3 regions of the Paenibacillus sp. FSL R7-0198 genome follow, and region 3 is predicted to be linked to each of the others. Evidence: riboswitches for the same ligand, from Rfam matches in the RefSeq annotation. Region 3 holds a riboswitch; each other region holds the start of a gene.
The links. A riboswitch is a leader RNA that binds a small molecule or an ion and turns the genes downstream of it on or off. The one in region 3 is predicted to bind S-adenosylmethionine.

Region 1: another riboswitch for S-adenosylmethionine. It lies ahead of metA (homoserine O-acetyltransferase MetA); the one in region 3 lies ahead of MKY87_RS10360 (methionine ABC transporter ATP-binding protein).
Region 2: another riboswitch for S-adenosylmethionine. It lies ahead of mmuP (S-methylmethionine permease); the one in region 3 lies ahead of MKY87_RS10360 (methionine ABC transporter ATP-binding protein).

What each region holds. Positions count from the first base shown of each region.
Region 1 covers NZ_JBBOCB010000001.1:5,647,404-5,654,812, forward strand. The annotation lists gene MKY87_RS24790 (HRDC domain-containing protein) at 1-463, shown strand, start outside; gene corA (magnesium/cobalt transporter CorA) at 534-1,469, opposite strand; SAM riboswitch class I at 1,921-2,044, shown strand; gene metA (homoserine O-acetyltransferase MetA) at 2,281-3,198, shown strand; gene MKY87_RS24805 (PLP-dependent transferase) at 3,223-4,410, shown strand; gene MKY87_RS24810 (trans-sulfuration enzyme family protein) at 4,407-5,579, shown strand; gene mqnC (cyclic dehypoxanthinyl futalosine synthase) at 5,821-6,957, shown strand; gene MKY87_RS24820 (aldo/keto reductase) at 7,190-7,409, shown strand, end outside.
Region 2 covers NZ_JBBOCB010000001.1:2,687,269-2,694,677, forward strand. The annotation lists gene MKY87_RS11695 (PQQ-binding-like beta-propeller repeat protein) at 7-1,176, shown strand; gene mmuM (homocysteine S-methyltransferase) at 1,333-2,400, opposite strand; gene mmuP (S-methylmethionine permease) at 2,378-3,790, opposite strand; SAM riboswitch class I at 3,883-3,984, opposite strand; gene MKY87_RS11710 (Ger(x)C family spore germination protein) at 4,055-5,257, opposite strand; gene MKY87_RS11715 (GerAB/ArcD/ProY family transporter) at 5,254-6,354, opposite strand; gene MKY87_RS11720 (spore germination protein) at 6,387-7,409, opposite strand, start outside.
Region 3 covers NZ_JBBOCB010000001.1:2,412,276-2,419,684, forward strand. The annotation lists gene MKY87_RS10335 (NifU family protein) at 1-110, shown strand, start outside; gene MKY87_RS10340 (SDR family oxidoreductase) at 250-1,029, opposite strand; gene MKY87_RS10345 (DUF2167 domain-containing protein) at 1,242-2,201, shown strand; gene MKY87_RS10350 (MetQ/NlpA family ABC transporter substrate-binding protein) at 2,337-3,176, opposite strand; gene MKY87_RS10355 (methionine ABC transporter permease) at 3,252-3,911, opposite strand; gene MKY87_RS10360 (methionine ABC transporter ATP-binding protein) at 3,912-4,946, opposite strand; SAM riboswitch class I at 5,073-5,214, opposite strand; gene MKY87_RS10365 (Cthe_2314 family HEPN domain-containing protein) at 5,344-6,060, opposite strand; gene MKY87_RS10370 (COX15/CtaA family protein) at 6,265-7,203, opposite strand.

The DNA of each region.
Region 1 (7,409 bases), 3.2 Mb from region 3:
GACATTCCCGCTGGACTGGGTATACACGGCGCTGAAGGAAGAAGAGTATGAGAGTTGGTTATACAAGCAGAGAGAGCAGAAGTACAAGCAGGAACTTGATAAGTTCACCACGCGTAAGCAGGTGCTTGAAGGAATGAAGGAAGGGTATACTTTAGAGGAGATTGTTAATCGATCCGGATTATCCCGACGCGAGTTGGTTGAGCTGTTAGAGGCACTGGATCACGAAGGTTATGACACCGATTGTCTACTTGATGTGGAGCTGGCAGTGATGCCAGAGAACGAACAAGAGGCCGTATGGAGTGCGTATGAGGAGCTGGGAGATACGTTCCTGAAGCCAGTATTACATAAGGTGTATGGAGGAGAGAAACCCGATGGAGGAAGTCTGGAGCAGGTCTATGAAAGACTGCGCATGATTCGAATCCGCTTCCGTCGGCACGCAGAGACAGAGAAGAATGTTGGTTAATGATTAGAAATGAAAAAAGACGAGGCGTTTCTCCCGGAGGAGCGCTTCGTCTTTGTTATTTCATACGAGTTCATACCCAGTCTTTCTTGCGGAAAATGAAGAACATGCTGAGGCCCAGTGTAACCATCAGGCCAATCACAACAAAATAGCTGTATTTCCAGTTAAGCTCTGGCATATTCGTAAAGTTCATGCCGTATATACCGGTAATGACCGTCAGCGGCATGAAGACCGTGGTAATGGCGGTAAATACACGCATGATCTCATTCGCCCGGTTCGCAATACTGGATTGGTAGGCTTCTCGCAAGTTGCCCATCAGGTCGCGATAAGTCTCAAAGGTTTCAGATATTTTTACAGCATTCTCATAGATGTCACTGAAATACTTTTGCAGTTGATCATCGATGAGACGCAGATCTTTTTTGTTCAGGGTGTTAATGACCTCTTTCTGAGGTCCGAGCACTTTCTTCAGCCACAGAATCTCACTGCGCAGCCCGATGATTTCATTCAGATGTGACTTTTTGGTGTGCATCAGAATGTCTTCCTCAAGCTTCTCGATCCGTGCTTCAATTCGGTCACCTACGGTGAAATAATTATCAACAATCAAGTCAACCAGCAAATACAGCAGACGATCCGGTGTACTGATTTCCTGTTCCCACAGGATTGGTTTCAGTGTACGCAATTCGCTGACCTTTTGCTTTGTAACACTAATAATGAAATGTCTGCCGAGGAACAAGTTCACCGCACGTAGAAATATTTCTTCATCATCGAAACGGATACTATTAATTACAATAAAATAATGGTTCTCATAAATTTCAATCTTCGGACGTTGTTCTTCGTCACTGAGACAGTCTTCCACAGCCAGATCATGCATCAAGAACAGCGGCTGAAGTACCGCCAAATCGTCTACGTCTGCATCAATCCAGTAAAATCCTTCCGCTGGTGGAGTCAGCGCCTGCTGAATGTCGTCCACCGGAATAAATACACCGTTGTTTACCAACCGGATTTTCATCGTTAATCTACTCCTTCTGCACCCGCCAACTTGGCGGATATTATCATTATGGGCGCAAAAAGAACAAATCAGCCGGTCGGCAGCGGAGCCTGGAGATCAGGGCTGCGTTCACTATATAATCAAACGGAAGTCACGTCCCGCTGCCGGCATGCTGATGTCAATTCTCTATGCAGTTTGTCGGAATTCGGCTGCCAGTCAGGCCTCGGGTCGCCATCCATTTAATATGTCACCTCTCACATAAGGGTTTATAACACCTTGTTTAGTATACCGCTGGTACAAGGTGCTTTCAAGCGCAAAAATGTGTCTATTTCGCGCCCTGAGGCAGTGTATGACAACGGATGATGAACGGTTCCGATCTGGACAGCAGACGGAGAACTGCAACTTGACGTGAGGGCATTAATGTAATAAAGTAGACGGTGAACCATATTAAATTACAATCTAATACAGCGAAATCTTATCAAGAGTAGGTGGAGGGACTGGCCCGATGAAACCCGGCAACCGGCGGTATACCGCACGGTGCTAATTCTTGCAGCGACCAAGTGTCAAGTGGCACTGTTGTAACTGAGAGATGAGAGAGGCGCATATCTATTTACATATGACCTTTCTCGAAATCCGAGGAAGGTCTTTGTCATATGCCCCGACTTCTCAGCAGTGATTTTCGCTAAGGGAACTTGAGGTTGTTTGTAACGTTGGATGAAAGAGCAATTCAATGTTTTTACAAGCTCAAGGCAGACTATAACTGTATTGATGTGAAGACATCAAGCCAGAGGTGGCTGCATCTATCTATGCACAAGGAGGAGTTAGACTTACCATGCCAATCAAAATACCCGATACTCTACCAGCAAAAGAAGTACTTGAAGGAGAGAATATCTTCGTCATGGATGAAACTTCTGCATATCAGCAGGATATTCGTCCACTCCGTATCGCTATATTAAACCTGATGCCCACAAAGGAAACGACCGAAACACAATTGCTTCGTCTGGTGGGAAACACGCCTATTCAGGTGGATGTTGTTCTCGTACATCCCAAATCCCATACGTCGAAGAATACGTCTCAGGAGTATTTGGATCTGTTCTATAAAACCTTTGATGAGATTGAGCACCGTCGTTTCGATGGAATGATCATTACGGGTGCCCCGGTGGAACAGATGGATTTCGAAGACGTGAACTATTGGAATGAAATCCAGGAAATCTTCGAATGGACCAAAACCAATGTGACTTCAACCCTCCACATATGTTGGGCTTCCCAGGCAGGTTTATACCATCATTTTGACGTACCTAAGGTTGCACTGGATAAAAAGTGTTTTGGCGTTTTCCCGCATACCATCAATAAACCACATGTTCCGTTGTTGCGTGGATTCGATGAAGTATTCAACGTTCCACATTCCCGTCATACGGAAGTGAGACGCGAAGATATTGAAAAGAATGAGAATTTAGAGATTTTGGCTGAATCCGAGGAAGCGGGGATCTTCCTGGTTGCTACCAAAGACGGCAAACAGATTTTTGCCACAGGACATGCCGAGTATGACCCGTTCTCATTAAAGTGGGAGTATGACCGGGATACAGCCAAAGGGTTGGATATCGCATTGCCTAGACATTATTATCCGAATGACGATCCTTCCCGTGTGCCACCGGCTACTTGGCGCGCTCATGCCAACTTATTATTCTCTAACTGGCTCAATTACTATGTGTATCAAGAAACACCTTACGATATTGGCCCGCAAATCTAATCGAGATTACAGGAGGATGCAGCAATGGAAGACAACAACAAGTTGAAAATCGAAAGCCGCTTAGCACAAATTGGGTCCATCAATGAACCGGTAACAGGCGCCATTAACTTTCCGATCTATCAATCCACTGCGTTTCGCCACCCGAAGCTTGGACAAAGCACGGGGTTTGATTATATTCGTACAACTAATCCAACCCGTAAAGTGTTGGAAGAAGCGGCTGCAGCGCTGGAGTCCGGTGATGCAGGGTTCGCCTGTAGCTCGGGTATGGCCGCACTGCAAACGATCTTTGCCATGTTTGGTCAAGGGGATCATCTGATTGTATCGCTGGATCTGTATGGTGGAACCTATCGTCTGCTTGAACGCATCTTGTCCCGTTTCGGCGTAACTGCAAGTTATGTGGACACAAATGACCTTGCAGCATTGGAGAAGGTTCGTCAGCCGAATACCAAAGCTGTATTCATTGAAACACCAACCAATCCACTGATGATGATCACTGATGTGGAAGCTGTTGCTTCCTGGGCGAAAAGTTACAACCTGTTGACCATTGTTGACAACACGTTGTTGACTCCATTTTTCCAACGTCCGATTGAACTCGGTGCCGATATCATCATTCATAGCGCTACCAAATATCTGGGCGGACACAATGATGTGCTGGCCGGACTAATTATAACTAAGGGTGAGGCATTATCTGCAGAGATGGCATTCCTGCATAATTCCATTGGAGCGGTATTGTCACCAAGTGACTCCTACCAGTTGATGAAAGGTATGAAAACGCTGGCTCTTCGCATGGAGCGTCATGAATACAATGCGCTTACCATTGCCAAATATTTGCTTGAGCATCCAGCGGTGGGTGAAGTGTACCATCCAGGCCTGTCGGATCATCCGGGGTATGAGGTGCAGAATAAACAATCCACGGGTAACACAGGTATCTTCTCTTTCAAAGTGAAGGATGCACGTTATGTTGAACCATTGCTGCGTCATATCAAACTGATTGCTTTTGCCGAAAGTCTCGGTGGAGTGGAATCCCTCATGACCTACCCAGCGGTACAAACGCATGCGGATATTCCGCTTGAAATTCGTGATGCTGTAGGTGTGGATGATCGACTGCTCCGGTTCTCCGTAGGCATTGAACATGCGGATGATCTGATTGCAGATCTTGGCAATGCTCTTACTGCTGCACAACAGGAAGTTGAAGGAGGCGTGCACTCATGAGTGAGTCCAACAACAAGCCGAATTCCGAGTTGAAATTTGATACCAAATTGCTTCATTTTGGTGATGAGATCGACAAAACAACTGGAGCCTCCAGTGTACCAATCTATCAAGCTTCAACCTTCCATCATTTTGATATCTTCAATCCGCCTCAACATGATTACAGTCGTTCTGGTAATCCGACACGCCAGGCTTTGGAAGATTACATCACACTGCTGGAGGGCGGAGCACGGGGATTCGCCTATTCATCGGGAATGGCGGCGATCTCCAGCGTGTTCATGATGTTCTCCGCAGGAGATCACATGATTGTAACGGAAGATGTATATGGAGGAACGTATCGTTTGCTTACTTCCATATTAAGCCGTATGCAGATCGAGACGACCTTTGTGGACATGACCAATATAGATGAAGTAAAAGCGGCGCTCAAGCCAAACACCAAGGCAGTTTATATGGAAACACCATCCAACCCAACCCTGCGTATTACGGATATCGCTGCAGTGACTGACTGGTCGAAGGAACATGACCTGATCACGATTCTGGATAACACCTTTATGACACCGTACTATCAGCGTCCAATTGAGCTTGGCGTGGATATCGTTGTACATAGTGCTACCAAGTTTCTTGGAGGTCACAGTGATGTGTTAGCGGGGTTAGCAGTTGCTCGCACGGAATCACTTGGCGTACAACTGAAACAGTTGCAAAATGGACTCGGAACTGTACTCGGGGCACAAGAATCCTGGCTTCTGATGCGCGGGATGAAAACCTTGGGGGCTCGTATGGCTCATAGTGAACGGAGCACAGCTAAACTTGCGGCATGGCTTAATGAGCGCAGTGATATTACCGCTGTCTTTTATCCTGGACTGGAGGATCATCCGGGCCGCGAGGCACATGAGCGTCAATCCACAGGATATGGAGCTGTCGTTTCATTTGACGTCGGTTCAGGTGATCGCGCAAAAGCAGTTCTTAACCGGGTGAAGCTACCTATTGTTGCTGTAAGCTTGGGAGCTGTGGAGAGTATTCTGTCCTACCCAGCCATGATGTCTCATGCGGCAATGCCAGCTGAGGTTCGCCGTGACCGTGGCATTACAGACGGGTTGCTGCGCTTCTCCGTAGGTCTGGAAGATATCGAAGATCTCATTGTAGATTTGGAGCAAGCACTTCAGGAATCCTAGCAAAAGTGGATGCCCGAATACGCCGATGCGTATCACTTAAGTTCGAACTAATTCTTTTCCATATGTAAAAATTTTTACTTATTTTTAAAGCACCTGAACATAAGGTGCTTTTTTTCACATGTAACCTGTGTTACGATATGTGGAGTACAGAAATACGATGTTGCCACCAGAACTTGCTTCTCTTGAACAAGTTGGGACGGATCGTTATATAATTTCTCTTCATGAGGGAGGCTTTTTTACGATGAGTACGGTAGACCGTATCTTAGATAAAGCCCTTCGGGGCGAACGTTTGGACTTGGAAGACACGATTCAGTTATTTGAATCCAATGAAGTGGACAAAATCGGGGCAGCTGCTAATGTCATTATGAAACGCATGCACCCTGAACCATACAGAACATTTGTAATTGGGCGTAACGTCAACTACACAAACGTGTGTGATGTGTACTGCCGTTTTTGTGCTTTCTACCGCAGACCTGGTTCGGATGAAGGTTATGTGCTTCCGGACGAAGTTATTTTCCAGAAGATTCAGGAAACGGAAGATGTGAATGGTACCGAGATTTTGATGCAAGGTGGAACGAATCCAAACTTGCCTTTCAGCTATTATACAGACCTGTTGAAAGCCATCAAAGAGCGTTTCCCAAACATCACGATGCACTCTTTCTCCCCAGCGGAGATTATGAAAATGGTTGAAGTATCCGATGGCCTTACATTGGAAGAGGTTGTTCGTGCCATTCACGAAGCTGGACTGGATTCCTTGCCTGGTGGCGGCGCTGAAATTCTGGATGACCGCACACGTCGGAAGATTAGCCGTTTGAAAGGTTCATGGCGTGATTGGATGGACGTTATGCAAACTGCACACCGCATCGGTATGAACACCACGGCAACAATGGTTATCGGCCTTGGTGAATCGATGGAAGAGCGTGCATTGCACTTGCTCCGTGTACGTGAAGCTCAGGACGAATGTATTGCGAACAAGTATGATTCCGAAGGTTTCTTGGCGTTCATTCCGTGGACTTTCCAGCCAGACAATACCAACCTGAAGCTGGAGCGTCAGACTCCGGAAGAGTACTTGAAGACTGTAGCCATCAGCCGCCTGGTGCTGGATAATATCAAGAACATTCAATCCTCTTGGGTAACGATGGGTCCTGAGATTGGTAAGAAGTCGCTTGAATTTGGCTGCAATGACTTCGGTAGCACCATGATTGAAGAGAATGTAGTATCTGCTGCTGGTGCAACCTACAAAGTTAACATTGAATCCATTCTGCGTTTGATTCGGGAGTCCGGTTATATTCCGGCACAACGTAACACGCGATATGACATCGTTCGTATGTTCGACGAAGAAAATTCCGTGCATGAAGATTTCGTAATGCAGAACTAATTCTAATTAATTCAATACTACTCTTTATAAACTTTGATCGTTAGATAAGTATTTATGAAGCCAAGCCCGCTGACTACTCCGTTTGGAGAGACGGCGGGCTTTTTGATTTCTTTCTGTGGTTCGAGGTCATCAAACAGTACATGTTACGCAATTGGCGATATTTTATATTGAAATTGAACTGTTACAATGAAAGGGAACTTGTGTAGTCAGACACGCTGGAAGGGGTAAACCAATGAAGAGAAGAATACTTGGCAAGACAGAACTGAACGTACCTGTATTAAGCTTTGGAGCATCCTCTCTCGGTTCTGTATTTCGTGACATTGACCGGAACGAAGGGATTCGCACTGTACATGCGGCCGTAGATGCGGGGATGAATTACATAGACGTTTCGCCTTACTACGGACTGACAAAGGCAGAGACGGTGTTGGGTGAAGCCATCCGTAGCTTGCCGC
Region 2 (7,409 bases), 270 kb from region 3:
CCAATCATGAGTTTAAAACGAATCAACTATTGGCTTATAGCCAGCCTATGCATCTTCCTTGCGATCCCATCCGAGCCAGCTCTGGCTAAAGATCTGCTGCAATTCCAATGGGGGTATGATATTACCAACGGCGGACAGAGTGCAACAAGCTCATATTCAATGAAGAGTGTTACAGATACCATGGGGAATGAAAGTCTGCTCGTAACTAAAGCAGACAAGAATAATGATTATTATATCGACAGTGTAGATGCCAAAACGGGGAAACTCCTCTGGTCCATTCCAACGAACAACGAGTACAAACTTTCCGATGATGGATATATGTTTATTTTTCACGATAATCAAGTGAGTGCCAAGCATATAGCCACAGGTGAAATCCGTTGGACTGCACCTTTGCCCGGCACGCAAGAAGATTTTTTGAGAAACGGGGCTGAGTTAGCCTATCCAGAAGAAAATGGAAGTTTATATGTGGTTATGCACGCTGACGATTCAAAAAGTAGTACACTCTACTATTACGATACAAAAGGAACTTTAATCCAAAAGTTCAAAGTTCCATATTTAATTGAACAGATTACAGGAAATGTGATCATCGGCAAAAAATTTAGTGATCATCCCGATTTCTACATGAGCAGCCTGACCACAGGAAAAAAAATAAAAACGATTGCTGGCGGAAAAGGGTATAACCAGATTATGAGTATATCTGATGATACATTGTTGCATTATAGTATTCACAAAAAAACTATGACGCTAAAAGCATACAATAGTACGGGGAAAATCAGATGGACAAAAGAACTTCCTTATATTGATTATTCAACAGAAATTGTTGCATTGAAGGATCGTTTTTTGTTTGTGGATGCTAAAAATAAACGAATAAAATTATATTCATCTGCGGGTAAGTTAATCGCTGAGAAGGCATATCTGCCGATACCAACCACCTATAACAGCTATTGGATGCCTCTTCATATGGCAGTTGATGGTACAAGTTTTATGTTTACAGCTAAAAAGAATGGAAATGACGAACTTGTTATTATGGACACAAGCAATCTTAAGGTTTTGTTCACCTACAAGAAAGGCGAATTTGATCTTGAAAAGGAACGTCTATTTCTCAATAACACAACCGGTCTGTACTTCCTGAGTGACGAAGGTCGTACCTTAGTTAGCACTCAGTTAATTAAATAGCACAATCAGAAGCATCAGAAGAGGAATGTCCTCATGTTGATGTTAACGCTAAATCACACTGAAGAAGCCCTCACCAATCCAGTAATGGGTCGTGAGGGCTTCTTCATATTTGGTTGTATCTCTAGCTTTTCGGGGTACAACTCTACATCAAGTCTTTTAATTCCGCCACTTCTTCGCAAGTTCGCCAATCTGATGTGGCGTAGTACGGCAACAGCCGCCAATGATTTTTGCACCCACAGCAACCCATGCCTCCGAAGCATCACTCATACTGCCACATGTACCCTGTCCACTCCACGTCTTCGTTGCTGCATCGTATACTTCTCCCGAGTTCGGATACACAATAACAGGTTTGTCGCTGGCACGGCTGAGAATGCCTACGGCTTCCGTCACGACTTCCATCGGAGCACAGTTCAGGCCAATCGCCGCAATCTGCGGCTCGGAGCCAAATGTCTGTGCACATACCTCAAGGGGTGTGCCCTCGCTGATGCTTGTCCCGTCTTTTAAAGAAAAAGATAACCAGGCATATGCATGAGGAAACTCCTTCAGCAAATCAACCAGCACCTGTGCTTCCTGCAAGGATGGAATCGTCTCAAACGCCAGAATATCTGCACCTGCTTCAAGCAACGCCGCCATACGTGGACGGTGAAATGCAGCAAGTGTCTCATCCGACACGCCGTAATGTCCCACATACTCTGAACCATCCGCCAGATAGGCGCCGTACGGCCCAACGGACCCAGCAATAATTGGACGTGGACGGAGACTGTCTTCTTCGCGATCCCCTGTACGACCTGTTATATGCTCCTCACTCTCCACGGTCTCGGAACGTATCGAAGGAACTTCTACAAGCTGACCTGTCGAGCTTTCTCTCCCTACTAAACCACTCTGCACTTCTGCCCATACGTCATCTCTCGCCTGTGCAGCCAGCTGCACCGTCTTGCGAATCAGGTCCAGTGCTGCCTGTTCATCGATCCCTCTCTTGCGGAAACCATCCACCGTCGCCTGATAACTGGATGTAATCGCACAGTCGGCTCCTGCTCGAAAATAATCTGCATGGACCTGAACGATAACATCCGGATTCTCAAGCAACACACGAGCAGACCATAGTGGATCATCGAGATCACATCCATGCTGTTCAAGTTCCGTTGCCAGCGCTCCATCCAGAATCATGACCGGATGTTCACGCAGGATCTGTTCTATGGGGTTAGTCTGTTGTGCTTGCGTCATGTACTTGTCCTCTTTTCTTATTCACACGTTCTGTCAGATAATAAGCAGCGTAACATACTGCGATAAACGGAACCCCACAATACAGCGCAATTCGCTGTGTCGGGTCAAAGGCAATACCTATGCATGAAGCTAGGCATAATATAAATGAAACAATTGGTACCACCGGATACAGTGGTGTGCGGTAGACCAGATCTTTGACCGCATGTCCTTCCCGGATATATTGTCTGCGGAACATGTATTGGGAGGCACTGATGCTCATCCATACCGCAACGACAGCCAGACCTGAGATGGAGACCAGAGTAATATACACGGTACCTGGTGCAATGATGCTGGACAGCAAAGCTAGTGCACCACCCACCATACTGATCAGAAGTGCATTCAGCGGTACCCCGCTTTTGGTCAATTTGGCAAACCACGGAGAGATCGTTCTTTTGTCAGCCAAAGACCAGAGCATCCGTGAAGATGCATATAGGCCTGAATTGGCAGCAGAGAGAATCGCCGTCAGAATAACAAAGTTCATAATGTCTGCTGCATAGGGTACTCCCACCCGCTCCATTACCGCTACAAACGGACTTTCCAGTACACTGGCATCCGACATGGGCAGCAAGGCCGACAAGATAACAATCGTTCCGATGAAGAAAATAACCAAACGCCACAGCGTTGTATGAATAGCCTTTGGTATCGTCTTTTCCGGATTCTCCGTCTCACCGGCGGCAATGCCGATTAACTCGGTGCCTGAGAAGGCAAAGTTTACAGCAAGCATGGTCATCAATATCGCTGTAGCCCCATGAGGGAACCACCCGGATGCGGTAATATTTGATAGAAATGGAGCCGGTTCAGAATCCGCCATGGGAATGATACCAAACATGGCTGCGCCACCGATAATAATGAAGATTACAATAGTAACTACTTTTACAGATGAGAACCAGAACTCGGATTCCGCAAATAATTTCACCGTTAATGCATTAAACAGAAAGATCATCAGTGCAAAGAGCGCGCTCCATATCCATACGTTCACCGATGGGAACCAGCGCTGCATCAGCAATCCGGCGGCTGTGAATTCGGAGCCAAGCGCAACAGTCCAGGTTAACCAGTATAACCAAGCCACCGTGTAACCTGTTGCCGGTCCGATATATTTGGCTGCATAACTATGAAATGCTCCCGTCTCTGGCATATGAACAGACAGTTCACCAAGACAGAGCATCACCAGATATACAACGATGGCTCCGATCAGATAGGACAGAATGGTTCCCAGTGGTCCCGCCTGCTGAATGGTGTAACCTGAGCTGAGGAATAATCCTGTTCCAATGACTCCTCCGAGAGAGAGCATGACCACATGCCGTGCCTGCATTTTTCGCTGAAAATGCCCTTTGTCGTTGTTGTTCTCCATACCTGCTGCTCCCCTACTTCTTCATCCAGAAAAAACAAAAAAGACCCACTCTTCCTAAAGAGTGCGCCGTTACTGACAAATAAAAACAAACGCTCCTATCTATCAGGCTTTCACCCGCTGGAATTAGCACAGTATCCTTCAGATCTGTTGCTGAGGTTTCTAAGGGCCAGTCCCTCCACCTCTCTGGATAAGAAAATGATTTTTTATAAATATAGCGATTGATCATGAATGTGTCAACATTTAAATAATAAATGGCACACCTCGCTATTCCGTAGAAGACCCCGGATTGATGATGGAGGTCTTTACCTCATACGTAATGGGTATAGTAGCAAAGATTTCATCCCAGTTCCCTTTAACCTTCTTCCACGTTTTTGGATATTTAATACGAATGCTATCGCGGAAACCAGCAACATCGACTTTGTAGGTATGTTGGAGCTTGTATAGTAACTGTTTGATCTGTTGCTCGACCAGTTCAGCAAAATCGTTTTCCATTTCTTTCAGATATGCACCCTTTTCCTCTTCTTCCGGTGCCCGCCAATCCTCCATTAGCCATCCTTCAGACTCTGCCTTCACATGGAACGAGATATCATCGCCATTAACCTTCGGAATGATTTTGATTTTCTTCTTCTTGATTTCATAGAGTACCGTGAAACCCTCCTTACTATATGTTTTTATGACACCACCTTGTTCTTTAGGCATAAGCCAGGACAGAGCTTCCAAATCAGTTTGGCTGAGTTCCCCCAGAAATTTGGTTGTATTTGCAGCAAATATGCTGCCCCCGGAGAACTTGTCCTCTCCATTGGCATTCAGCACATTTTGAAGCAGAAAACTGGACCCGGACTGCATCTGTGCATCCAGTTTTGCCAGCGAAACGGGTTCCAGAATCTTGTTGGAAATGTATGCATTGTTCGTAATGCCTGTAAGGTAAAATGCAGGAATACGGGAAGGATCATCTGAGGTAAGCACATCAACCGCCCGCTGGTGACTAATCAGTACAAGACAGTTCGGTCGAATATCGTTATCCCGGAGTACAAAATCGAGCAATTGAATCAGTCCATACTTTTTGGCAATATCCTTGGAGATCACAATAACCTTCAGATGATGTCCAATGAGTGGACGATCTCGCCGCAAAGCAAACTGACGAAAAATTTGCAGCATGGAATCTCCCGTAAGCTGCTCATTGGAATAAGACTCTTTGCCAGAAGAGGGTGAACCAGATTGCTGACTTTTTTGACTGCTAGAATTCCCAGGGGCAATCTGAACGGTTGCTGTGACATTGTTTTGTTTGGGATAATGCCCACCCTGCGCTGAAATCTTCTTCTCGAAATCGGTCTCTTTTCCAACGTCAATCCCGAGACCTACATACAAGCTTAGATCTTCTATCTCGCGGCTGCTCCAGCAACCTGATATTATACACAGGATGAACACAGCACAAGTTACTCTTAAGCACAGGCGGAATGAAATCATGCGTGTTTGCCTCCTTTTTTGCGAATTATGCTGATAAGCAACAATACCAGAGGTAATATAGCGAACAAAACTACAGATACGTTACCTAGCATATCGCCCAGTGCAAAAGTTTCAAACACTGTTTTAGGCATCATTGCCGTCAGATAAATGAATGGAAGCAGGGCATACATAATCCAGCGTATCTTCTTTGCCCGAAACAAGTCCCGGATTCCTACGGAAGCACAGTAATGGGTAATGGCAAATGTCGAGAAAATCTGCATAATCCAGATCACCAGCAATAACGATTCGAAACGTTCAAATATCAGTCCCTGTATCTCAAAACTTCGTACCAGATCCAATGTTGGCCATGTTCTGGTCTTAATTCCATCCAAGGACAAACTGCCTACGACCATTACAACAGTGATCAGATATACCATTGTAGAGATAGTTAACCCCCATGTCATTGCCTTGTTGCTTTTCTTCGGATCTTGCATATATGCAGTGATGACCAGCATAACTTCGTAACCGGTATACGACAGTAGCGATGGTTTCAGCCCTTTGAGTACAGGCATGATGCCCTCACCCAATACGGGTCTGAGGTTACTAATTTCGAAGAGCTGATTACTGAGCAATATCTCCATGACAAATATAATCAAGGTGATCGGCAGGATGATCTCAAACACGCGAATAATGACACCAAGCCCACCGGAGATCATATAGATGCCTATCCACATAAATACCATTACAATAGCCCATGTAGGCGTGCGCTCAAGCAGATACATCCCCGTGACATCGGCCATGACTCTAATTTCGAATGCTGAAATGATCATAAAATACAAAATTGTCACACAACCCAGTATGTAAGCAATCCAGCGCCCGGTGATCTCCCGGGTAAACTGGAACACGGTTTTCTCAGGAAATCTGCGGCACAGGGTAACCAAAATCAGACCAATACCTGTGACAATGAGCCCTGACAGCAGGATGGAAATCCAGACGTCCGGCGTTCCAACGGCTCTGCTAGTTGTTCGAGGTAACGTCAAAATACCCGCTCCAAGCATGTAGTTAACGATAATAACAACGGCCTGTGTGGTGTTAATTTTCACTCGCGAGTCATTCACTTTGTTGTACCTCCAGACCTTCTGTGGATTGTCTACTTCTTGCGATCTGCATCTACCGGATTCGTCATCTCGGGACGTCTTCTCATCATGTTGAGTGGAGCACGAATGACAAAATCTTTCCAATCACTCAAGTGATATGGAACAGCTGGTGCGACATAAGGCACTCCAAAGCTGGAGAGTCGTGCAAGATGTGTACAAACCAGCAAGAAGAACATAACGACACCAAACAGACCTAGTATTGCAGCACTAAACATGGCAGCAAACCGGAGAATCCGTAGCGTTAATCCCGCACTATAGACAGGAATCGTGAAAGAGGATATGGCTGTAACAGCTACAACGATAACAAGAAACTGACTGATGATTCCCGCCTGTACGGCAGCTTGACCAATAATCAAACCGCCAACGATACCCATCGCAGGTCCAATCGGCTTGGGTAAACGTATTCCCGCCTCTCTCAGGATCTCAATGGAGAGCTCCATGATCAGCACTTCTATAATAGAAGGAAACGGTACTCCAGTCCGGGTTTCTATAATCGTCAGTACCAGCTTGGTCGGAATCAACCCCGGATGAAACGATATAAAAGAGACATAGAGCGCTGGAGCAAGAAGGGCCAGCATGGCGGACATAAACCTCAGGACCCGGAGAAATGTACCGGGAATCCAGCGTTCATAGTAATCCTCAGGAGATTGGAGCAACATGCTGAAGGTCACGGGTACCACGAGGACAAATGGCGTTCCATCCAATAAAATAGCCACTCGACCTTCAAGCAAAGCACCGATTACCCGGTCAGGTCTTTCCGTATTCAGAACCTGCTGAAAGGGACTCAGTGTATTATCTTCAATGAGCTGTTCCACATAACCAGATTCCAGCATCGAATCCATATCCATCTCTTCAATTCGCTTGCATACTTCAGCCACGAGATTAGGATCGGCAATATCCTGAATATAGGCTATCGCCAAATCTTTTTTGATCCGTGAACCCACTTCATACTTCTTAATAAACAGGCTCTGATCACTTCCATAACGACGCAAAATGCCTGTATTATCGCTTAATTG
Region 3 (7,409 bases):
TCGGTGCCTGCGGCAGTTGCCCAAGCTCCACCATTACCTTAAAAGCCGGGATTGAACGTGCCCTTCTCGAAGAAGTTGAGGGTGTACAAGAAGTCGTACAAGTATTCTAATCAATCCTTCACGAAATAAACCTCAAGAGCCTTTCGCTTCGCATGAAGCGGAGGGCTCTTTTTTCTGTGTGTATATGCAGAGAGTCCATGTTCACAGTCACCTTGACCCGTCACCACGTACAATCCTTCAATTCACCTTTTAAGTATCATCGCGCTGTATGGTTGGACGAATCGGATCAAGCCCCCCAGATACATCCATAATGTTACCTGTTATAAAATCGGAATGATCAAGACACAGATACGTAATCACTCGTGCAATATCTTCACCACTGCCTGGACGCCCTCTTGGCGTTTCCTCGTCGGTGATGCCTGCCATTTCTTCAATCGTTTTCTCTTTGTTCGCACCACGAATGTCACCTGGACATACCATGTTAACCGTAATTCCATACGGGGCTTCTTCAACCGCGAGTGTCTTTGTAAAAGATACCAGCCCCACCTTGGCAGCCGCATATACGGCGCGATGAGGCCAGGATCTCGCTTCTCCAGCGTGACTGAAGCCAAAATGGATAATGCGTCCCCATTGCTTGCGTCTCATCTCTGGCAATACACGCTGATCCAGCAACATCGGTCCCAACAGATTTCCCTGCACAAGCATCTGGACCTCAGCTTCAGAATAATCCGCAAATAATCGTCGTTCACGGACAAATGGACCTGCGTTATTCACCAAAATATCAATGCTGCCCAAGTTGCCTTCCACCTGCTCAACCAATGAAGAGATATCTTCCACCTTGGATATATCAGCCTGGATGGCAATGCACCGCACACCCTTGGCTATAATCTGAGCCTTTAAAGCCTCAGCTTCTGTTCTGCTGTGTACATAGTTGAGGGCAATATGACACCCTTGATCTGCCAGACTGAGGGCCGTCATTTTACCAAGACCTTTGGCACTTCCCGTTATGAGGGCAATCTTTCCCTTCACGTTCATCCCCCTCTTCAAAGAGCAGTCACTATCCAGTATAAAAGATTTATCGTCCTCCTACAACTCGCTTATCCACAAGGGATTATCCACCTTTAATTCCAAATATATCTTGATTGAAATCAAACACCTATGGTACTGTCGAGGATATAACCCGAAAGGACCTTTACACGAATATGAAGAACAAAAGATGGATATCATTTCTTACACTTTTAATGTTGAGTTTATTCACAGTCTCTAGTGCCTTACAGGTTTCAGCCGCAAGTGAGAATGAGCAAGCACCTGATGAGTACGATTGGATTACTGGACCAGCATCTGTCTCTCTGGACGGTAAGGCCACCCTGGAAGTCCCTGAAAGCCATTCCTATCTGGATAAGGCCAACACTCAACGCTCGATACTTAACAGCGGGGGCAAGCCTAACGGGAACGAAATCGGAAGTCTAACCAGTAATAGCGAATTCGGCTCGTGGTATGTTGTGTTTGAATACGTGAAGACGGGTCATATCCATGATGACGATCAAAATCTGAGTGCCGAAGAACTGTTAAGCAGTTATATCCGAGGCACAGAAGAAGATAACAGAGAACTTGATCCTGAATATAGAACGTACATAACGGGGTGGGAAATCGAACCGGCATATGACAGTACCAAACATCAGTTGGTTTACTCCCTCGGCTTTAAGAATGCTGATCAGCAAGCCATGGTCAATTACAATGTAAAACTCCTGACACGTGAAGGGTACATCACAGCCATTCTGGTTACAGATACGACCAACTTTCAACAAAGCCGCCAGGCATTCGAGGAAACAGTCCTTAATCAACTTAGCATCAATGCTGGATATACCTACGAGGAGTACAATGCTTCGACTGACAAAACATCCACCATAGGGCTCAACAGTCTTTTGATGGGCGGGATCGGGTACACTGCTTCCCAGAAATTCAGTGCTCTTCTTTTGCTTAAAAAAGGATGGGCTTTGATCCTCGTTGTCGTCCTTGGGCTGATCGGTTGGATCAGATACAGAATCAAAAGCTCACACGGAGAAGAAGAAACACTCTCTCCCTCCGAGAGGACGTACCTGCAAGAAGCGGATGAACAGCAGTATGCTGATCAGAATGAATTATCCTACTACCGCCAATCTGGACATCCATCTGACGTGGATAAACCGGAAAAACTTTGACCTATGTTGATCCCCGCGTCAGCACAGATTAGGAAACATAAAATAAGCCGTATATCTCTTCTCAAGAGATATACGGCTTATTTCTTTATTTCTTTATTTCTTACAAACTTCACATCATATCATACATATCGTGAATTATTCAGTTGCAGGTTCAACTGCACCTTTATAACGCTCTTTGATGAATGTTTTCACTTCTTCGGAGTGCAAGGCAGCAGCCAGTTTCTGAATGGCATCTGAATCCTTATTGTCCTCACGGGAAACGAGGATGTTTGCGTATGGGTTACCTTGCAGATCTTCGATCAGCAAAGCATCATTTGCCGGATTCAGGTTTGCTTCAAGCGCATAGTTGGCGTTGATGAATACCAGATCTGCTTCATCCAATTGACGAGGCATCATAGCTGCATCCAGCTCGATGATATCCAGGTTCTTCGGATTGGCTGTGATGTCTTGAATCGTAGATGTAATATTTGTGTTGTCTTTCAGCGTAATAATACCTTCCTTCGCGAGCAGCAACAGTGCACGTCCACCATTGGATGGGTCATTCGGAATCGCTACTTTTGCGCCGTCTGCCAATTCATCCAAAGACTTAATCTTCTTGGAGTAGCCGCCAAAAGGTTCAACATGAACAGGTGTTACAGAAACGAGGTTGAATCCACGTTCTTTATTCTCTGTGTCCAAATAAGGCTGATGCTGGAAAAAGTTTGCATCCAATTTTTTGTCAGCAAGTTGCTGGTTAGGTTGTACATAGTCATTAAACGTAACGACTTGCAAACGAATTCCTTGTGCTTCCAGTTCAGGCTTGATGCTTTCCAGAATCTCTGCGTGTGGTGTAGGTGAAGCTCCAACTTTCAATTCAACTGTACGTGGTGCGCCTGCTGAATTGTCTGCGCCGCTATCGGCGTCCTTGTTGTTTCCGCAAGCTGCGAGAACCGCAATCAACATAAGACTAAGTAGAGCAAATGACCATTTTTTCATGTGTAAAACCCCTTCTCTAATCATTTTTTTCATGTGGCATCCGCGTGATTGCATGACCATCATGTTATCTATGTGTTATTTCCTGGTGAAAAATGTAACCAAGCGATCTCCAGCCATCTGGAGAATTTGCACTAGAATAATCATCGACACTACGGATATAATCATGATTTCATTTTGATAACGATAATACCCATAGTTGATTGCCAGCGTTCCTAGTCCTCCACCACCAACCATGCCCGCCATTGCCGTATAAGAGACAAGCGTAACGATGGTAATGGTTATCCCAGCAACCAAACCAGGTAACGCCTCAGGCAGTAATACCCGTCTTACAATCTGTCCGGTCGATGCACCCATCGACTGTGCCGCTTCAATGACACCCCGATCAACTTCTCGCAACGTCGTCTCCACCAATCGAGCAAAGTAAGGAGCTGCTGAAATAACTAAAGGTGGTATAACACCTAACACACCTGTAGCAGTACCGACGAGTGAACGAGTGAATGGAATAAGAGCAACAATCAATATGATAAATGGGACTGAGCGCAAAATATTAACAATCAAGGACAATATAATGTACACCGTCCGTGATTTGATCGAAGCAGATCGGGCTGTCATGAACAGCAGAACTCCGAGCGGTAAACCAAAGATTACGGTGAACAAGCCTGATACACCCAAAATTTGCAGTGTCTCAATGGAGGCTTTGCCAACCTCTTCCCAACGAACTGTTGAAAAATCCATCTAACGAAGCACCTCCACATCAAGTCCCTCTGCGGTTAATTCTGATATCGTCCGATCAATCGCAATGGAATCACCCTCGAACCGAACGGTCAGCTGTCCATAAGGAACCTGTTTGATCGTAGAGATTGTTCCTTGCAGGATGGCAAAATCCACACCTGTCTTACGTACCGTCCTGGACAAAATCGCTTCATACGTTTTGTTACCCAGAAAAGATATCTTCACAAGTTTGGAAGCAGCACCTGCCTGCAATTCAACGCCTGCATTTGCCAGAGCGGTCTCTTCCAGAGCAAGTCCAGCTTCATGGTCACGCATCATGAAGTCTCGCGTAATCGCATGTTGGGGCTTCAGGAACACTTCTGTTACAGGTCCCTGTTCCACAATGCCGCCTTGATGAATGACAGCCACCTTGTCACAGATGTTCTGAATGACATGCATCTCATGTGTAATCAGCACAATCGTAAGGTTGTATTTTTCATTAATATCGAGCAATAACTTCAGGATTGAATTTGTCGTTTGCGGATCAAGTGCCGAAGTAGCCTCATCACAGAGAAGTACATTTGGATCACTTGCAAGTGCTCTCGCAATCCCTACACGTTGTTTCTGTCCACCTGATAATTGAGCCGGATATTTGCTGCTATGGTGCTCCAGACCAACCAGTGCGAGCATTTCCTTCACTTTGCGATCAATGGCTTCCTTGGGGGTATTCACAAGCTTTAGTGGAAAAGCTACATTGTCATATACCGTTGCCGAAGATAACAGATTAAAGTGTTGAAAAATCATCCCGATCTTGCGTCTCTGTTGCTGCAATTCGGTTTTGCTCAGTTCAGTCAGGTTGATTCCGTCGACCCATACCTCACCCTCCGTAGGCCGTTCCAGCAAATTAATGCAGCGAATCAATGTGCTTTTACCAGCTCCGGAATGGCCAATCACACCATAGATTTCACCCTTTTGGATGCTCAAGTTCAGCTCGGATAACGCTGTTGTAGATTTTTTCCCTTTGCCGTACGTTTTCGTTAAACCTTTTAATTCAATCAATCGCACTTGCCCCTTTCCAACCACCTACATGTATCTTTACCCGATCTAAAGGAAAACTCCCCTTAAAGTACAAAAAAAGAGCCCTTTGCAGATACAAAGAGGGCTCTTCACGTGAAAGAATATACCTTCTCATCTGCCAAAATCGTGTCTTGCACCATTTTGTAGGAATTAGCACCTAACATCTATAACGAATGACACATGTATCATGTCGTTACAAATCGGTTGCCGGGCTTCATCGGGCCTGTCCCTCCGCCGCTCTCGATAAGAAATATGTTGTTGTAGGATTTTATAAGTTCATGTAGTTTATGCTTTATAATGTGAACGTAACTTCCGAAATATCAGTTATATCCATGTAACATTCGATTGAAACTCAGTATATTCCAAGTATTCCGATTTGTCAAAGGGAATTATTTCTTTTCCATATTTTGTTGATATAACTATAAGAGGCTGTTAACGTTTCACAGACCATATCGACGCCCTGACGCATTTCCTGCACATGCTGATTCAGATCCTCCAATTTCACTTTACCTTGCATGGTCTGGTGTAACTGCCACAGGTCATCGTGCATTTCTGAGTTCATGTAGTGAATTTCCATATTACGTCGTTTGCGCAGCTTGCTCATCGGCTCACGATAAGAGTCCTTGATCTGTATTAATTGCAACGCAAGATCATGATGTTCCCTCGCATAGTCGAACTGCCTTAACACAGTAAAATAAGAAAAATGTGCTTTGGTATTTGAAGTATTCAACTGGAATATTTCATTTAATACCGTGCCCACTTTATCCAGGATGGCAAAGCAACGGATAAAGCCATCTTTGTAGAAATACACATACCGTGCATACTCGGCTTTTTCAGTCGGCGTCATATCATCCGTTGAACCTGCAACGACCTTTTTACGAAAATGAGCAGCAGCGAAACTGCTTTGCTCCAGTTCATCCAGTGAGGAGATGAGTCCCTGAGTCCACACATACAGTTTCCGATAGTCATGCGTGGGATCACGGTCCACATGCATTTGGCGCTGAAATAGCTCAAGCGTATGCGCCATTGCGTCCATCGCTGCCTTTAATTTACCTTCATTGATACGCGGTTTTTCCCCCAGCAACGTTCGCAGCATATCTAACCTCCTCTTTTCCAAATCAACAAGATTTCATCACCGTAAACGTAACACATCATCCATTCCGTGTAATTGCTGCTTGCCATAGGTTGCCCTGATCCCCCTGACATCAAACAAAGTCCACCTGTCCAATGATGTACATCACTGGATGGTGGACTTTCATATTTAGCCCAATTACCTTTGAATAAAGAATGGATATATCTCTTAGAACCGATTAACCGGTCGATACAGCTTGTACACCAGGAAACTCATATAGGTTAAAACCCCGAACAATATGGCGATATCCAGCATATGAGCAAGAGCTACGAACATGTATACTTCCGGACGGTTCATTGTCACCATCATGAAAATACCAATGACTACTTGCATCAGAATAAGAACAACGGATACCACACCCAGAGTACGCATTTCCTTGTTGTCCGGATGATTACGGTAAGCGAAGTGACCCAGGATCGCAATAACAATCACGAGCGACGCAGCAGCTGCACGGTGAGCAAAAGCAACCGCTACCCCACCCGAAAGCTCAGGAATAATCTGCCCGTTACAGAGCGGGAATCCGGAACATCCGCCGGCAGAATCCGTGTGACTCACAAATGCACCCGTGTATACCACGAGATATGTGTAAATGGTGGAAAACCAGACCAGATTCCTGAATTTTCTGCTAACCCGAGGGTATTTATTCAGGCGCTCCAATCCGCCATCTTTTGCTTCTTGCCTGATGCCCAGCGCCATCATTAGGGAACTGGCAAAAGCAATCAGTGCAAAACCAAAATGCAGTGCCATAACTGCTGAAGATTGGGAGAAGACAACGGCAAAAGCCCCCATGATTCCCTGGACGATAACAAATACCAAGGTTAAGAAAGAAAACAATTGCAGATCACGGCGTGACTTGCCGAACCGCAGAAAAGCAACAAACGAGGCAATGGACAACAGTCCAGCCAGTGCGCTCACAGCGCGATGGGAATATTCAATAAGTGAAGCCACAGTATGTGCCGGAACGAGTTTTCCGTTACATAAAGGCCATTCCGTTCCGCAGCCAAGGCCTGATTCCGTTTTGGTTACGATGCCTCCACCAAAAGTGGCCAGAAACATGACAAGACAGGTTAATACGGTTAACCATTTAAACAAAGTTAAGTGTTTCAATTTTTTCTCACCCGCTGTTGGTTTAAGATGGCGAAGAATATTCTCCGCTTGTTTCGGTACTTTGACACTTATTTCACAACTAAATTCATTATACCGGATAAAATGTTCATTGACGTCGCGCTTTGTGACAAAATGTTAACGTCTGGTGAAATAATGACCCGCAGGTCATTGGGGTTATGTACAGAAACGTTTCTTACATAGAACGT